4 regions of the Pseudomonas sp. GW821-FHT07F01 genome follow, and region 1 is predicted to be linked to each of the others. Evidence: riboswitches for the same ligand, from Rfam matches in the RefSeq annotation. Region 1 holds a riboswitch; each other region holds the start of a gene.
The links. A riboswitch is a leader RNA that binds a small molecule or an ion and turns the genes downstream of it on or off. The one in region 1 is predicted to bind cobalamin.
Positions count from the first base shown of each region.

Region 1 (3,894 bases):
ACGCCGTAGCGCCAGTAGGCGATGCCACCGTGCAGGGAAATCAGGATGACCTTGGCGTGGCGCAGCACCTGGTCCACATACAGGTCCACCGAGGCGTGGTTCTGCACCTGCATCGGATTGGCCAGGCGAAAGCTGGGGTAGTCCTCGGGCAATTGCTCGGCGGCGTCCGCCAGCAGCGCCAGGCTGGAATCGCCGCTGCACAGGATCACCAGCTCGGCGGGGGTTTGTCCCAGGTCGGCAATGTTGTCATCCGACACGAAACCGCCGGGCTGGGTCCTGAGCAGGTGCATGGCTTAGACGCTGAGTGCGGCGCGCAGTTGCGCTTCGAGCTGGGCGGCGTCCAGTTCCTGGCCGATCAGCACCAGGCGCGTGGTACGGGCCTCGTCGGCGCCCCACTTGCGGTCGAAGTGCTTGTCGAAGCGCGTGCCCACGCCTTGGATCAGCAGGCGCATCGGCTTGTTGGGGATGGCGGCGAAACCCTTGACCCGCAGGATGCCGTGCTTGACCACCAGTTGGGTCAGGGCGTCCAGCAGCAGGCTTTCGTCGGCCTGGGGCAGCTCGATGGAGATGGAATCGAAGGCGTCGTGATCGTGGTCGTCGTGATCGTCATCGCCGTCATGGTGATGGTCGTGATGGCTGTGGCGGCCGTCGATGTGTTCCTCGGAACCGGCACCCAGGCCCAGCAGCACATCCAGGGGCAGGCGACCGCTGCTGGCTTCGATGACCTTGACCGCCGGCGGCAGCTCCTCGGCCACTTCCAGGCGCACCTTGGCCAGGTCTTCGGGGCTGATCAGGTCGGTCTTGTTGAGGATCACCAGGTCGGCGCTGGACAGCTGGTCGGCGAACAGCTCATGCAGCGGCGATTCGTGGTCCAGGTTGGGGTCGAGCTTGCGCTGGGCGTCCACTTGATCGGGGAAGGCGGCGAAGGTGCCGGCGGCCACGGCCGGGCTGTCGACCACGGTGATCACCGCATCGACGGTGCAGGCACTGCGGATTTCCGGCCACTGGAAGGCCTGGACCAGAGGCTTGGGCAGCGCCAGACCGGAGGTCTCGATGAGGATGTGGTCCAGGTCGCCACGGCGCGCCACCAGTTCGCGCATCACCGGGAAGAACTCCTCCTGCACGGTGCAGCACAGGCAACCGTTGGCCAGCTCGTAGACTCGGCCGCTGGCCTCTTCCTCGGTGCAGCCGATGGCGCATTGCTTGAGGATTTCGCCGTCGATGCCCAGCTCGCCGAATTCGTTGACGATCACCGCAATGCGCCGGCCCTGGGCATTGTCCAGCATGTGCCGCAACAGGGTGGTTTTGCCCGAGCCGAGGAAGCCGGTGACGATGGTGACGGGAAGTTTGGCCAGTGTTTTCATCGGATGCCCTTTGGCAAAAGGAGGCGGGCAAACGGGACGAGAACCGCAACGCCGGGCGCGCGGAGATTTCGCCACCGGATCACCCCGCCCGGTTGTAGTGAGAATCTTGGATCGAGGCAGGTCTCCTGGCTGAGGGCTTGCCAGTCGTCGGACCGGCGATTGCTGCGCCTTCCCACCGGCGTCGTCGACACCCATGCAGTGGCCTTGCAGCAATCGAACCCTTCACAGTTGCGGGGGCAGCCGCGGCATCGACCGCGTTCCCTTCTTAGCTTCGACCCGTGGCCGAAGAACCTCGAAAGCGCAAGGCTACGCAGAGCCAGGGGGACGGTCAATCGACAATGCGCCCGTAGCAGCCGGCTTGCCGGCGAAAGAGCCATTGAACCTTGCACGAGCACGGCGCACACCTGCGCAGCGGTCACGGCAATTGACGCCCCTGCCCCGCCCATGATCTCCTACACACCTTGTTACGGGTGCCCCTTACAGGGTGAAACGGGAAACCGGTGAATCACGTGCTTAACTAAAAAGCCGTGGCCAGTCCGGTGCTGCCCCCGCAACGGTAAGCGAGCGAAGTGTCAGATCCACTGTGCCAAGGCATGGGAAGGCGACACTTGCCGGCACGGCATGACACAGCCCTGCCCCTCGCAAGCCCGGAGACCGGCCCGCAACACTTACATAACAACCCGCGGTGGGCGGGCGCTGTTGCAAACCCTGCGTGGCCATCACGCGGGGTTTTCCTGCGCCTCTACCCCGCTGACACTCCAGAGGGAAGCGCCATGTCGATCATCAGCAGCACCAGCCACTCCGCCAGCACGACCTCCACCCTGAGCCAGCGCCTGGTGGCCGCCATCGGCGCCTCGATCCTCGGCGCGTGCCTGGTGTACTTCGCCGGCTTCTCCCACATCGAGGCGGTGCACAACGCGGCTCACGACACCCGCCACAGCGCCGCCTTCCCTTGCCATTGAGACCTGCCGACATGATCAAGCGTATCGCGCAAACCGCAGGTTTCACCGGCCTCTTGGCCGCCCTGCTGCTGACCCTGCTGCAAAGCTTCTGGGTCGCCCCGTTGATCCTGCAGGCGGAAACCTATGAAAAGGCCCCCGCGGCCGAAGTCCATGAGCACGCCGAAGGCGCCATGGCCGTCCACAGCCACGATGCCGAAGCCTGGGAGCCGGAAGACGGCTGGCAGCGCGTGCTGTCCACCACCGGAGGCAACCTGGTGGTGGCCGTGGGCTTCGCCCTGATGCTGGCCGGCCTCTACACCCTGCGCGCGCCGAACCGCACGTCCCAGGGCCTGCTCTGGGGCCTGGCCGGCTATGCCACCTTCTGCCTGGCGCCGACCCTGGGCCTGCCGCCGGAACTGCCGGGTACCGCCGCAGCCGACCTGGCACAGCGGCAGATCTGGTGGGTCGGCACCGCCGCCTCCACCGCTGTGGGCATTGCCCTGATCGTGTTCGCCCGCAACTGGCTGCTGAAGATCCTGGGCGCGGCCATCATCGCCGTACCCCACGTGATCGGCGCGCCGCAGCCGGAAGTGCATTCGATGCTGGCCCCGGAAGAACTGGAAGCGCAATTCAAGATCGCCTCGCAGCTGACCAATGCGGCCTTCTGGCTGGCCCTCGGGCTGATCAGCGCCTGGTTGTTCCGGCGCAAGAGCGCGGGCCAGTACTCGGCATGATCGAAGTGAGCGCAGCGCCGACCCTGGTGGTCGGCCTGGGCTGCCAGAAAGGCTGCCCGGTGACCACGCTGCGCGCCTTGCTCGACCAGGTCCTGGCGGCGCACCAGTGGCAGGCCCGGCAGGTCCTGGCCCTGGCCAGCATCGACCTCAAGCGCAACGAACCCGGCCTGCTGCAACTGGCGGAGCAACTGGAACTGCCGCTGACCTGTTTCAGCAGCGGCCAGCTCGCCCCCTTTGCCCTGCGCCTGAGCCACCGCTCGCAAATCGCCTTCGAACGTACCGGCTGCTACGGCGTGGCCGAAAGTGCCGCCCTGGCCCTGGCCGAACAGCTGTCACCCGGCCCGGCCACACTGCTTGTTCCCCGGCAAAAATACGCCCAAGCCACCCTGGCATTGGTCGCCGCCCGGTAGAATCCCCGATAATTCCCGCCTTCGATCATGAGCAATCTTCATCTGAAGCACGGCTCCCGACCTTTTTTCACAGGACACAGCCATGACTGTCTATTTCATCGGCGCCGGCCCCGGCGACCCGGAACTGATCACCGTCAAGGGCCAGCGCCTGATCCATCGTTGCCCGGTGATCATCTACGCCGGCTCCCTGGTCCCCCAGGCAGTGCTCGACGGGCACCGCGCGGAGCGGGTGATCAATAGCGCCGAACTGCACCTGGAGCAGATCATCGAGGCCATCAAGCAGGCCCATGCCCGGGGCCAGGACGTGGCCCGGGTGCATTCCGGCGACCCGAGCCTGTATGGCGCCATCGGCGAGCAGATCCGCTGCCTGCGGGAGCTGGGCATCCCCTTCGAGATCATCCCCGGGGTCACCGCCACCGCCGCCTGCGCTGCCCTGCTGGGGGCC
Region 1 covers NZ_JBWKQO010000002.1:411,208-415,101, forward strand. The annotation lists gene cobN (cobaltochelatase subunit CobN) at 1-290, opposite strand, end outside; gene cobW (cobalamin biosynthesis protein CobW) at 294-1,364, opposite strand; cobalamin riboswitch at 1,463-1,674, opposite strand; cobalamin riboswitch at 1,816-2,041, shown strand; gene AC07R1_RS08035 (CbtB domain-containing protein) at 2,138-2,326, shown strand; gene AC07R1_RS08040 (CbtA family protein) at 2,338-3,039, shown strand; gene AC07R1_RS08045 (cobalamin biosynthesis protein) at 3,036-3,449, shown strand; gene cobM (precorrin-4 C(11)-methyltransferase) at 3,532-3,894, shown strand, end outside.

Region 2 (3,894 bases), on a different contig from region 1:
GCGCAGGACAGGGATGCCAGGTCCATCTCCGGCAGGGTCCGACGGCCGAAGATGTGTCGTTCGCGGTCATCCATCAAGGCGGCCACCAGCACCTCGGCACAATCGTTGATGCCTTCGACCTTGAGCTTCATGAACTCGTCGGAACGCTCACCCAGGGCTTGGGCGGTGCGCACCCGCTCCGCCTCCACCAACTGCTGGATGTGCTTGCGCAACAGCCGGTCGCTGATGCGAATAAAACGCCAGGGCTGCATCAGCCCGACACTGGGCGCCTGATGCGCTGCTTCCAGCAAGCGCCGCAGCACTGCCGGCTCGACACTGCCACCCGCGAAATGACGCATGTCGCGGCGCTCGGCGATGGCCCGGTAGACCCCCTCGCGCTGCGCCTCAGAGAACCCCTGCTCACTCACCCGCCACGCCCTCGGCTAAAACCGGCTCAACAGGCGCGCCCGGCGCAAACAACGCCGCCACCGCCGCCGGATTGGACGGGAAATAGAAGTGCACGTAAGAGGCCGTCATCCGCCCCTGGCGATACACCGCTTCCGCGCCGCGCCCGCCGTTGGGGCTGAGCCCACGGGCGATGGGCAGCAGCTCGCTGCTGGTCAGGGAATGGTGATAGGTGTGGCCGCGCAGACTGCCTTCGGGCAAATCCACCGCTTGCAAGGCCAGTGCCGCCAGGCGCTTCTGCATTACCGCATCTCCGGGCAGCAGGCCCAGGAGCTCGGCACGCTGGCCTTCGACATCGGTCAGGGAGTCCAGCAGGTAGAGCATGCCGCCGCACTCGGCGAGCAGCGGCTTGCCAGCCGCGTGATGGGCACGAATGGCCTGCAGCATGCTGCTGTTGCGGGCCAGGGCCTGATGGTGCAACTCGGGATAGCCGCCGGGCAGGTACAGGCTGTCCGCGTCGGGCAGCTGGGTATCGTGGATCGGCGAGAAGAAGCTCAAGTGCGCCCCCATGGCTCGCAACAGATCGAGGCTGGCGCCATAGGTGAAGGCAAACGCCTCGTCCCGCGCCACGGCAATCCGCACGCCCTTGAGCAGCGGCGCGCAAGCCACCGGCGTGGGCGCGGCAAAACTCACCGCTGGCGGCAGTTCCACCTGGCAACTGCTGGCCAGGGCCTCGGCTGCGGCATCCAGGCGCAGGTCCAGATCATTCAGCTCGCTGGCCTGCACCAGCCCCAGATGGCGGCTGGGCAGCTCGATATCGGTTTCCCGGGACAAGGCGCCATACCAGCGCAAGCCTTCCGTCAGGCTGCCTTCCAGCAACTGCGCATGGCGCAGGGTACCAACCCGGTTGGCCAGCACCCCGGCAAACGGCAGGTCCGGCTGGTAGCGCGCCAGGCCCAGAGCCAGGGCGCCGAAGGTCTGGGCCATGGCGGTGCCATCGATCACCCCCAGCACCGGCACGCCGAAATGCCGCGCCAGATCGGCGCTGGAAGGGGTGCCATCGAACAGGCCCATGACCCCTTCGATCAGAATCAGGTCGGCCTCTCCCGCCGCCTCCCAGAGCAGACGGCGGCTTTCCTGCTCGCCCACCATCCACATGTCCAACTGGTACACCGCAGCACCACTGGCGCGCTCAAGAATCATCGGGTCGAGGAAATCCGGGCCGCACTTGAAGACCCGAACCTTGCGCCCCCGGTTGCGGTGCAAGCGGGCAAGGGCCGCGGTCACCGTGGTCTTGCCCTGGCCGGAAGCCGGTGCGGCGATCAACACTGCCGGGCAATGACGAACATCAGTCATGAATTCACGCTCACAGCTCGACACCTTTCTGCGCCTTGATCCCGGCCTGGAAGGCGTGCTTGACCATGCCCATCTCGGTCACGGTATCGGCCAGCTCGATCATCTCCGGCTTGGCGCCGCGACCGGTCACTACCACATGCTGCATGGGCGGACGTGCCTGCAGGTCACTGAGCACCTGATCCAGGTCCAGGTAGCCGTGCTTGAGGGCAATGTTCAGCTCGTCGAGCACCACCAGGCCAATATCCGGGTTGCTCAGCAACTCCCTGGAAACCGCCCAGGCGGCTTCAGCCGCAGCGATATCGCGCTGGCGATCCTGGGTTTCCCAGGTAAAGCCTTCGCCCATCACGTGAAAGCGCACCTGCTCGGGGAAACGCCGGAAGAACAGTTCTTCGCCGGTGCTATTACGCCCCTTGATGAACTGCACCACGCCACACTGCATGCCGTGGCCCATGGACCGCGCCAGCATGCCGAAGGCCGAGCTGCTCTTGCCCTTGCCGTTGCCGGTCAATACCAGCAGCAGGCCGCATTCGTTGGGCGAGTTGGCAATGCGTTCATCGATCACGGCTTTTTTGCGCAACATGCGCGCCAGATGGCGCTCGTCACGATCGGGGGATTCACTCATGGGGCAGCTCTCCGTTGGGGCTGGGGAACGGGGGGCAGGGAAAAGGAACAGACGGCGCTAGCCTGGCATCGCCCACCGTGATGCCGTTGGATGGATCAGGCCGGTCTCCGGGCTCATGAGCGGCATGGCTGCCGGACTGCGCGCCTTCCCGTGTCATTGACACAGTGGCGTCAGGCGCAGTCTTGACTCATCTACCGTTGCGGGGGCAGCGCCGGAATCGTCGTCGGCTCCATCACTGGAACAGACCCTGACCGGCTTCCCTGTTTCACTCTGTCGGCCACCGGCCACAGAGCACCTGAAACAAGTCGCGAAGGTTAGAGGGTTGGGGGTGGAGCGTCAATTAAAGCCGGCCGTCGCCCCCGGCACAAAACTGCACTGCATCAATAAACTGACGCCAATCTTGTGCCACACTCAGAGCAATGATATCAAATAGCCACTTTTCAGCGCCCCAGGCGCCAACCACACAACAATAAGGGGTGAGTTCGATGCAAGGCATGATCATCAGCAATCCGAAGCTGGAATTCCTGCGCCCGATGCTGGAACGCTGGTTCGATTGCATCGATCGCTACAACGCGGTTCGCGGCGATAACGAAACGCCCTACTGGTTCGACGAGCAGGCCAATCTCGGGCTGCTCAGCGCGGCGGCCTGGATGGCCGAGATGGTCAGCCTGGAACACAGCCCCAGCAGGAAACAGCAGGAAGAAGGTGCGCGCAACGCCCGCACCGACCTGTACCTGGCCACCAAGGAAGAGCGCGCCTACATCCACGCCACCCAGCGCTGGCCAAGGGTCAACAGCCTGAACCTGACCCAGGCACTGCTGGACGTTGCCCAGGATGCAAGAAAGATCAGCTACGCCAGCGACCTGAGACTGGGTTGCCTGTTCGTTGCCCCACAAAAATCCCAGCACAGCGCTACCCCGGAAGAGCTCCAGGACATGCTCGACGAACTGCAGAAAGAGCACTGTTGCGCCGTGGCCTGGTACTTCCCCTACGCCTATCGCAAGCTGCACAACGAGGCCGGCCACTACCACCCGGGCGTCGCCGTGCTCTTCAAGGAGGCCCGCTGATCGGGCGGAACCATCGACTGGCTATGCTTCTCTATGACTACGACGTCCGTGCACTCATAGGGAAATTCGCATGCTCAAGCTTCAGCACAGCCTACTGATCGCCATCGCCGCCGGCCTCGCCGCCTGCGGCGAAACTTCCAGCCTGCAGGTGTCCGACGGCACCGGCCCCAACCCCAAGCTGCCGGAACCCAACCCGACGTTGATCCCCACGGTCAACATCGCCCCCGCCATCGGCTGGCCGCAAGGTGCAAAACCCCAGGCCGCGGCCGGCACCCAGGTCAAGGCTTTCGCCGAGAACCTCGACCATCCACGCTGGCTCTACGTCCTGCCCAATGGCGATGTGCTGGTGGCGGAAACCAACGCCCCGCCCAAACCGGATGACAGCCAGGGCATTCGCGGCTGGATCGCCGGCAAGATCATGGGCCGTGCCGGGGCGGCCGTGCCCAGCGCCAACCGCATCACCCT
Region 2 covers NZ_JBWKQO010000005.1:723,344-727,237, reverse strand. The annotation lists gene bluB (5,6-dimethylbenzimidazole synthase) at 1-407, opposite strand, end outside; gene AC07R1_RS21785 (cobyrinic acid a,c-diamide synthase CobB) at 400-1,740, opposite strand; gene cobO (cob(I)yrinic acid a,c-diamide adenosyltransferase) at 1,751-2,362, opposite strand; cobalamin riboswitch at 2,444-2,676, opposite strand; gene AC07R1_RS21775 (hypothetical protein) at 2,848-3,429, shown strand; gene AC07R1_RS21770 (PQQ-dependent sugar dehydrogenase) at 3,500-3,894, shown strand, end outside.
Region 2: another riboswitch for cobalamin. It lies ahead of cobO (cob(I)yrinic acid a,c-diamide adenosyltransferase); the one in region 1 lies ahead of cobW (cobalamin biosynthesis protein CobW).

Region 3 (3,894 bases), on a different contig from region 1:
GTCTGCCCGCCATCGCCGAACAGGGTGATGGGCCGCCCGGCCTTGGCCCGCTCGCTGAAAATGCTGATCACCCCGGAATACGGCGATGAAGGGTCCTGGCGCGGGCCGAAGATATTGAAAAAGCGCAGGATCACCGGTTCCAGCCCATGCTGGCGGCGGTAGAAGTCCAGGTAGTACTCGCTGGCGAGCTTGTCCGCCGCGTAGGGCGTGAGGGGAGATTTGGGGGTGTCTTCGGCAATCGGCGTGCCCTCGCCGTTATTGCCATAGACCGCAGCACTGGAGGCGAACACCACGCGGCGGATACCGGCCGCGGTCATCGCCTCGCACAGGCGCAGGGTGGCGATGAAATTGCTCTGGTGGGTGGCCACCGGGTCTTCGACCGAAGCCTGGACCGACGCCACAGCAGCCAGATGCACCACGGCATCGCAGCCCTGAACGGCATCCGCCAGGAGTGCCGCATCGGCGGCATCCCCCACCAGCAGTTCCAGGCCAGCATCGCCCATGGGCAGATTGCCGACCTTGCCCGTGGAAAGGTCGTCCAGAACCCGCACCGCATAACCCTTGGCCAGCAGTGCATCCACGAGGTGAGAACCGATAAAACCAGCGCCCCCAGTAACCAGTATCCGTTCGGCAGACATAGATCATTCCAAAGAGAAAAATCGCGGCTACGCCGTCTGAAGCTAGCACAGCCAACGGATCAGCCCTGGCTACTTGCCATCCTGGCCATCATGTTTTGTTTGGCTGCTCTGCCCCATAGGCTGTTTCGCCTTTTTTCGGAGCAGAGTTCAGAGCTTTGGCGTCAAAAAAAAACTCAAGATAATCAATCGCTCAGCGCCGACATACTGGGTCAGAAAAGCAAAATCGTCAATAATGCGTCGATATTTGTCGATTATTTAAGCGCCAGGAAAAATAGGTCAATATATTGACTTTCCCAGCATAAAGCGCTGAAACCGCCGCCGTAGCTGGCCACATGCCATTGACGCAAGGGCTCGGCAGTGCTCATATGCGCGCCAGTTTCAGGTGTCCCATGCCGCCGTGCATGGGGTTAAACGGGAAGCCGGTGCGTCATTTCGATGATCAGTCCGGCGCTGCCCCCGCAACGGTAAGCGAGCGAAGCATTCGACAGACCACTGTGCCAAGGCATGGGAAGGTGAATGCCTCATGACCCTCGCGAGCCCGGAGACCGGCCTGCCACTTCGTTTGACAACCCCGCGGTGGGCGGGCGCAGTCCGGTTTTCGTGGGCGCGGCTGCCCGCGATTCCCTATGCGTTGTTCCCTCCGGGATTCATTCATTCCTTACAAGTAGTAGGAATCGCATGTCCCGCACCTCCTTGCTGCAACACCTGGCGAGCCCCTCGCTGTGTTTCACCCTCCTGCCTTGCATGGCCTGCCCGGCCCTGGCACAGGCTGAACAGAAAACCTTCCTGGTCTTGCCCGAGGCCCAAGTGAGCGGAGTCTCCAGCGCCCCGCAAACCTCTCTGGACACGCCCCTGCCCGCCGGCTCGCGGCTGAACCTCACGGCCCTGGAGACTCCGGCCAGCACCAGCAGCCTGGGCAACGACGCCATCAGCAACCGCAACAACCTCACGGTGCAGGATGCCGTCACCCGCTCCCCCGGCATCACCAGCATCGCCACCCCGGGCAACGGCAATACCGCACTGTCGGCCCGCGGCTTTACCGGGCACTCCTCGGTGATGACCCTGTTCGACGGCGCGCGCCTGTACACCGGCGCCGGCAGCCAGACCTTCCCGGTGGACCCGTGGATGGTCGAGCGCATCGACGTGATCCGCGGCCCGGCCTCGGTGCTGTACGGGGAAGGCGCCACCGGCGCGGTGATCAACGTGATTGCCAAGAAGCCCTTCGACGGTGAGATCCACAACCGCCTGCGCCTGGGCTATGGCTCCCATGATCGCCAGCAACTGGGCCTGGACAGCGGCGGCTCGCTGACCGACACCCTGAGCTACCGCCTGACCCTGAACCAGCAGCAGAGCAATGGCTGGGTCGACCAGGGCCAGTCACGCAGCCTGGCACTCAGCGCGGCGCTACGCTGGCAAGCCACCGACGACCTCGGTTTCACCCTGGCCCATGAACGCGGTGAAAGCGAACCCGCCAGCTATTTCGGCACGCCGCTGATTGCCGGCCAATACCGCGACAGCCTGCGGGACAAGAACTACAACCTGCGCAACGCCGTGCAGCGCTACAACGACGAATGGACCCGGCTCAACACCGACTGGACCCTGAGCGACAACCTCAGCGCCAGCAACCAGCTCTACTACATCAAGAGCCGCCGCCACTGGCGCAACGCCGAAGCCTACAACTGGGTCAGCTCCCGGGAGCAGTTGCTGCGCGGCGACTACCTGGAGATCAAGCACGATCAGGAGCAGATCGGCGATCGCCAGAGCTTCACCTTCAACCACTCGCTGTTCGGCCTGGACAGCAGGACCGTGGTCGGCCTGGAGTACAACAGGATTCGCTTCGGCGTGGCCAACAACTCGCCCTACAAGGATATCGGTAGCGACTATATCGACCCGTGGAACCCGGCACCGGGCTACTTCCAGAGCCGCTCGCCCTTCTCGCCCCAGACCGACAGCAGCACCCGCACTTTCGCCCTGTTTGCGGAAAACCGCCTGCAACTGTCGGAGCGCTGGTCGCTGGTGACCGGCATCCGCCGCGACCAGAACCATATCGATCGCAGTGATCTGCGCGCCGGCACCCGCACCGATCGCAGCCTCACCGGCGGCAACTGGCGCGCCGGCCTGGTGTTCGCGGTCACCGATCAACTGTCGCTGTACGGCCAGTACTCCACCAGTGAAGACGGGGTCAGCAACCTGATCAGCCTCAACCCGAGCCAGTTGCAGATGGACCTGACCGAAGCCAAGCAGACCGAGTTCGGGCTCAAGCAGCAGTTCTGGAACGGCCGTGGCGAATGGACCCTGGCGGCCTACCACATCGTCAAGAAAAAGCTCTTGACCACCGATCCGGTGACCCGCCTGGCGCAGCAGGTCGGCCAGCAATCCGCCGACGGCCTGGAAACCTCGCTGGAGCTGGCCCTGGATCACGGCTGGCAAGTCTCGGCCAACGCCTCGGTGGTGCGTGCCGAGTACGATGACTTCGATGAGGTGGTCTCTGGCAAAGCGGTGTCCCGGGCCGGCAATCGCCCCACCAACGTGCCGCGACGCACCGCCAACCTGTGGCTGAACAAGGCCCTGGCTCCGAGCCTGGAAGCCGGCATGGGCCTGCGCTACGTCGATGCGCGTTATGCCAACACCGCCAATAGCGTCGATGTACCCGGCTACACGGTGCTGGATGCCAACCTCGGCTGGCAGGCCCTGCCCGATGTGCGCCTGGGCCTGCAGGTGAAAAACCTGCTGGACCGGCGTTATGCCGCGGCGCAACAGAACAGCGGCCAGCAATGGCTGATGGGTGAACCGCGCTCGTTGTTCGTCACCGCCGACTACAGCTTCTGATCGAGGGGTTGCCGCAAGGCCCTGGGCTTTGCGGCGCCATTTAAGGCGTGCAGTGAGTTCGCCAGCCACTGGCCCGGGCCAGCGTCGGACAGCGACCAATCGGCACTTGCACCCACGCAGTCGATGGATATGCTGAGCGCCTTTGTCCCTGCACTGCCCGCGAGAGCCCCATGCCCTGCCTGAATGCCCGAGATGTCTGCCAGCGCCTGCGCGATGCCGCCCTTGGCGTTTACCCCCTACGGCCCAGCGCCAGCCATTCGGGCGCTGGCCAGGTGCAGGTGGATATCGAGGGTTGGCAGTTGCTGCTGGATTTCGATGGCCGGCATCTGCATCACTGCCAGAGCTGCCGCAGCGCCGAAGGCGATGTCTGGCAGCTCGATACGCGGCAACGCTTCGGCACCGACCCGGTGAGCCTGCTCAGTACCTG
Region 3 covers NZ_JBWKQO010000001.1:1,041,187-1,045,080, reverse strand. The annotation lists gene AC07R1_RS04695 (NAD-dependent epimerase/dehydratase family protein) at 1-638, opposite strand, end outside; cobalamin riboswitch at 1,002-1,206, shown strand; gene AC07R1_RS04690 (TonB-dependent receptor) at 1,317-3,467, shown strand; gene AC07R1_RS04685 (DUF7693 family protein) at 3,638-3,894, shown strand, end outside.
Region 3: another riboswitch for cobalamin. It lies ahead of AC07R1_RS04690 (TonB-dependent receptor); the one in region 1 lies ahead of cobW (cobalamin biosynthesis protein CobW).

Region 4 (3,894 bases), on a different contig from region 1:
AGTTGGGCAGCGGTGCCGCCCTGCCCGACCCGCTCAAGCACTAGTTGCACCCGCGCGGCGCCCCAGGGCGTCGCGCCAACCCCGGCGCTGCCAGCAAGAGCGGCCCGGGGACTGGCCGCCGGATGCCGCGGCCATGGAACTGCGTGGTAACCGACAGTGATGTCTGGCCAGTGCCTGCCCCCCGGGGCAAGCGGCCCTTGATACAGGAGTACACCCATGCTGGCCTTGCGTCCGGTGGCGTTATCCGATCTGCCCCAACTGCGGCGCCTGGCCCGCGAACGCCTGCTGGGCGTGACCTCCCTGGTGGATGACGAAACCTGCCTGCGGGACAAGATCCTCGATTCCCAGGCCTCCTTCGCCAAGAGCGAGGCCAGCCAGGGCCCGGAGAACTATTTCCTGGTGCTCGAGGACCTCGACAGCGGCCAGTTGCGCGGCTGCTCGGACATCCTCGCCACTGCCGGTTTTGCCAGCCCGTTCTACAGCCTGCGCAACCGCCCGTTCATCAGCAGTTCCCGGGAGCTGAACATCCAGCACGGGGTGCCCACCCTGTCGCTGTGCCACGACCTCAGCGAACAGACCCTGCTGCGCAGCTTCCATGTCGACCCGCCGCTGGGCGGCACGCCACTGGCCCAGCTCACCTCCCGCGGGCGGTTGCTGTTCATCGCCGCCCACCCCCAGCGCTTCGCCGACAGCTGCATCAGCGAGATCGTCGGCTACAGCGACGCCAACGGCGAGTCGCCGTTCTGGCAAGCCGTGGGCCAGCACTTCTTCGACCTGCCCTATGTCGAGGCCGAGCGCCTGTGCGCCCTGCAGGGCCGCGGCTTTCTCGCCGAACTGATGCCCCAGTACCCGCTGTACATCCCGATGCTGGCGCAGGCGGCCCAGGACTGCATCGGCCAGGTTCACCCGGATGCCCGGGAGGCCTGCCAGATCCTGATCGACGAAGGCTTCGCGCCGACCCAGTACGTCGACCTGTTCGATGCCGGGCCGACCCTTCAGGGGCGCAGCCACCAACTGCGCTCGATCGCCCAGAGCCGGGTTGCCACCAGTTACCCCAGCCCCCAGAGCGGCCAGGGCCAGCAGTGGTTGCTGAGCAACGAGCGGCTGCAGGGCTTTCGCGCCATAGTCGCGGCGCTGGACACCGCCCCGGGCGCTGAAATCGGCCTCGACCCGGCCATGTTCCAGGCCCTGCAACTGGCGCCGGGCGAGCCGGTACGGAGCGTTGCCTTATGAACCGGCCCCTGTTGCCCCCCTGCCCGGCGTCATTGCCAGGAGCCCGCCAATGATCGTCCGTCCGATCCGCGTCACCGATCTGCCGGCGGTCTTGAGCCTGCTCGAAGGCAGCTGTCGCGAACTGAACAACCTGTCCACCGACCCCGAGCGCCTGGCCCATCGGGTGCGCTGGGCGCAGCGAGCCTTCGCCAACCAGGTGGAGCGGGCCGATGCCGACTACCTGTTCGTCATGGAAGATGACGAGCAGCAGGTGATCGGGGTCTGCGGCCTGAGCGGCGCCATCGGCCTGCGCGAGCCCTGCTACAACTACCGGGTCGGCACCACCCACGGCAGCGCCCCGGTGCTGGGCATCGAAAAGCACATCCCGACCCTGTTCCTGTGCAACGAGATGACCGGGCAGTCGCTGCTGTGCTCGCTGTTCCTGCGCCGCGATCACCGCCAGGGCTACACCGGCCGCCTGCTGTCCACCGCGCGCCTGCTGTTTGTCGCCGAATTCCCCCGGCTGTTCGGCGACAAGCTGGTGGCCGAACTGCGCGGCCAGCTCGACAGCCAGGGCCGCTCGCCGTTCTGGGACAGCCTGGGGCGGCACTTCTTCAAGATGGGTTTCCAGCAGGCCAATCGCCTGTCCAGCCACGGCAGCAAATCCTTCATCGCCGAACTGATGCCGCGCCAGCCGCTGTACACCTGCCTGCTCAGCCCCCAGGCACAGGCCGCCATCGGCCAGGCCCACGCCAGCACCGAACAGGCGGTGAGCATCCTGCGCGACGAAGGCTTCAGCCATCAGGGCTGCATCGACATCTTCGATGGCGGGCCGCTGATCGAGGCCGAGGTGGCGAAGATCCGCAGCGTGCGCGAAAGCCAGACCCTGCCCCTGCTGGTGGGCACTCCGGACGCACAGGCGCCGGTGTGGCTGATCCACAACCGGCGCCTGGAAAGCTGCCGCATCACCGCCGCCCCCGGGCGCCTGGTTTCGGGTTGCCTGCTGGTGGACCGGCTGACCGCCAAGCGCCTGCAACTGCAGCCGGGCGACTCGGTACGGGCGGCGCCGCTGCTGGCCTGCGAGTCACGCACGGCCCTGCACGCACAGCGGCACCTGGCCCCGCAAAGCGCCCTGCTCCTGTAGCCGCTGCCGCAGGCTCGGGCCGCGTTCGAAAGAACGGCCCGCAGGGGCGCGAAATCTCAAGACCGCTGAGGTGCTCGACATGAGACTGCCAAGCAAGGCCCTGCGGGCCTTTGCGCAGCCTCGCGGGCTCGGCAGCGGCTACAGAGGCGTCAGGGCGATGAATCCGGTAACACCTGGCGGCAGGCGCAACGTTGACGAACGCCGGGGCGGATGTTCATATGCCGCCCAGTTTCAGGTGCCTCCTGCCGCCGTGCAGGAGGTGAAACGGGAAACCGGTGCGCCCCTTTTCGGGCAAGTCCGGTGCTGCCCCCGCAACGGTAAGCGAGTGCTGCATTCAACAGGCCACTGTACCCAAGGTATGGGAAGGCGAATGCCGCCAGACTCGCAAGCCCGGAGACCGGCCTGTGACGTCTGTTTGGCAATCCTGCGGTGGGCGGGCATGGGCCGGTATGGTCGCGTGCCCGTGGCCGATACCCTCTCCTGCGTGCTTCCCGAAGACACTTTCGAGAAGACCAACAATGACAACACCTGACACTTTGCCTGCACGCGACTGGCGTGCACCTCGCCGCACCATGAGCGGCGCCCTGCTCGGCTGCCTGTTCAGCCCCCTGCTGCTGGCGGACGACAGCCCCCTGACGCTGGACCGGCAATTTGTTTCCGCCCCCTCGGTGGAGTCCACCACGGTGGCCGAAATGGCCCGGTACGGCAGCAAGGTGGAGATCATCGACCGCCAGCAGATAGAACGCGCCGGCCCCAGCAGCGACATCACCCGGGTCCTGCAGATGTACGTGCCGGGGCTGTATGTGGCGCCCAAGAATGGCCCCTTCGACTACGGCACCTACTCCCTGCTGGGCGGGCGCAACGACGACACCCTGATCCTGCTGGACGGCGTGCGCCTGAACAACCGCCTGTACGGCGGCCTGTACCTGGATACCCTGCCGGCCAACGCCATCGAGCGCATCGAGGTGCTCAAGGGTGGCCAGAGCCTGCTGTTCGGTACACAGGCGGTGTCCGGGGTGATCAACATCGTCACCCGCAACCCGCAGACCCGCGACGTCTCCGGCGAGGTCAACCTGGGCCTGGACAGTTTCATGGGCAGGAGCGGCGACGCCCGCGCCGAGCAGATCCTCAGCAACGGCCTGGGCGAGCTGGGGCTGTTGGCCTATGTCAGCCACAACGTCTCCGATGGCTACCAGCCATTTCGCAACAGCGCCTACAACGCCAACACCCGGGACAAGAAACGCAGCTATGAAGTGACCACCTTCGGCGCCAAGGCGATCCAGGGCCTTGGCGACGCTTCGCGGCTGGAACTGTTCTACCAGTACAGCGACGCCAACCTGGATTTCGCCCGCCCGGTGAACAACCGGAAAACCACCAACGACCGCATCCAGCAGATCGCCACCGCGACCTTCGAGCAGCGCCTGGGCGAAGGCTTCAGCTACTTCGTCAAGGGCCATGTCAACGACTGGGACACCCGCTACACCAGGATCGACAGCCTCGACGACGCCAGCCTCAAGGTGCGCAACCACAACGACTAC
Region 4 covers NZ_JBWKQO010000001.1:223,707-227,600, reverse strand. The annotation lists gene AC07R1_RS00975 (APC family permease) at 1-44, shown strand, start outside; gene AC07R1_RS00970 (arginine N-succinyltransferase) at 217-1,233, shown strand; gene AC07R1_RS00965 (arginine N-succinyltransferase) at 1,283-2,356, shown strand; cobalamin riboswitch at 2,573-2,776, shown strand; gene AC07R1_RS00960 (TonB-dependent receptor plug domain-containing protein) at 2,929-3,894, shown strand, end outside.
Region 4: another riboswitch for cobalamin. It lies ahead of AC07R1_RS00960 (TonB-dependent receptor plug domain-containing protein); the one in region 1 lies ahead of cobW (cobalamin biosynthesis protein CobW).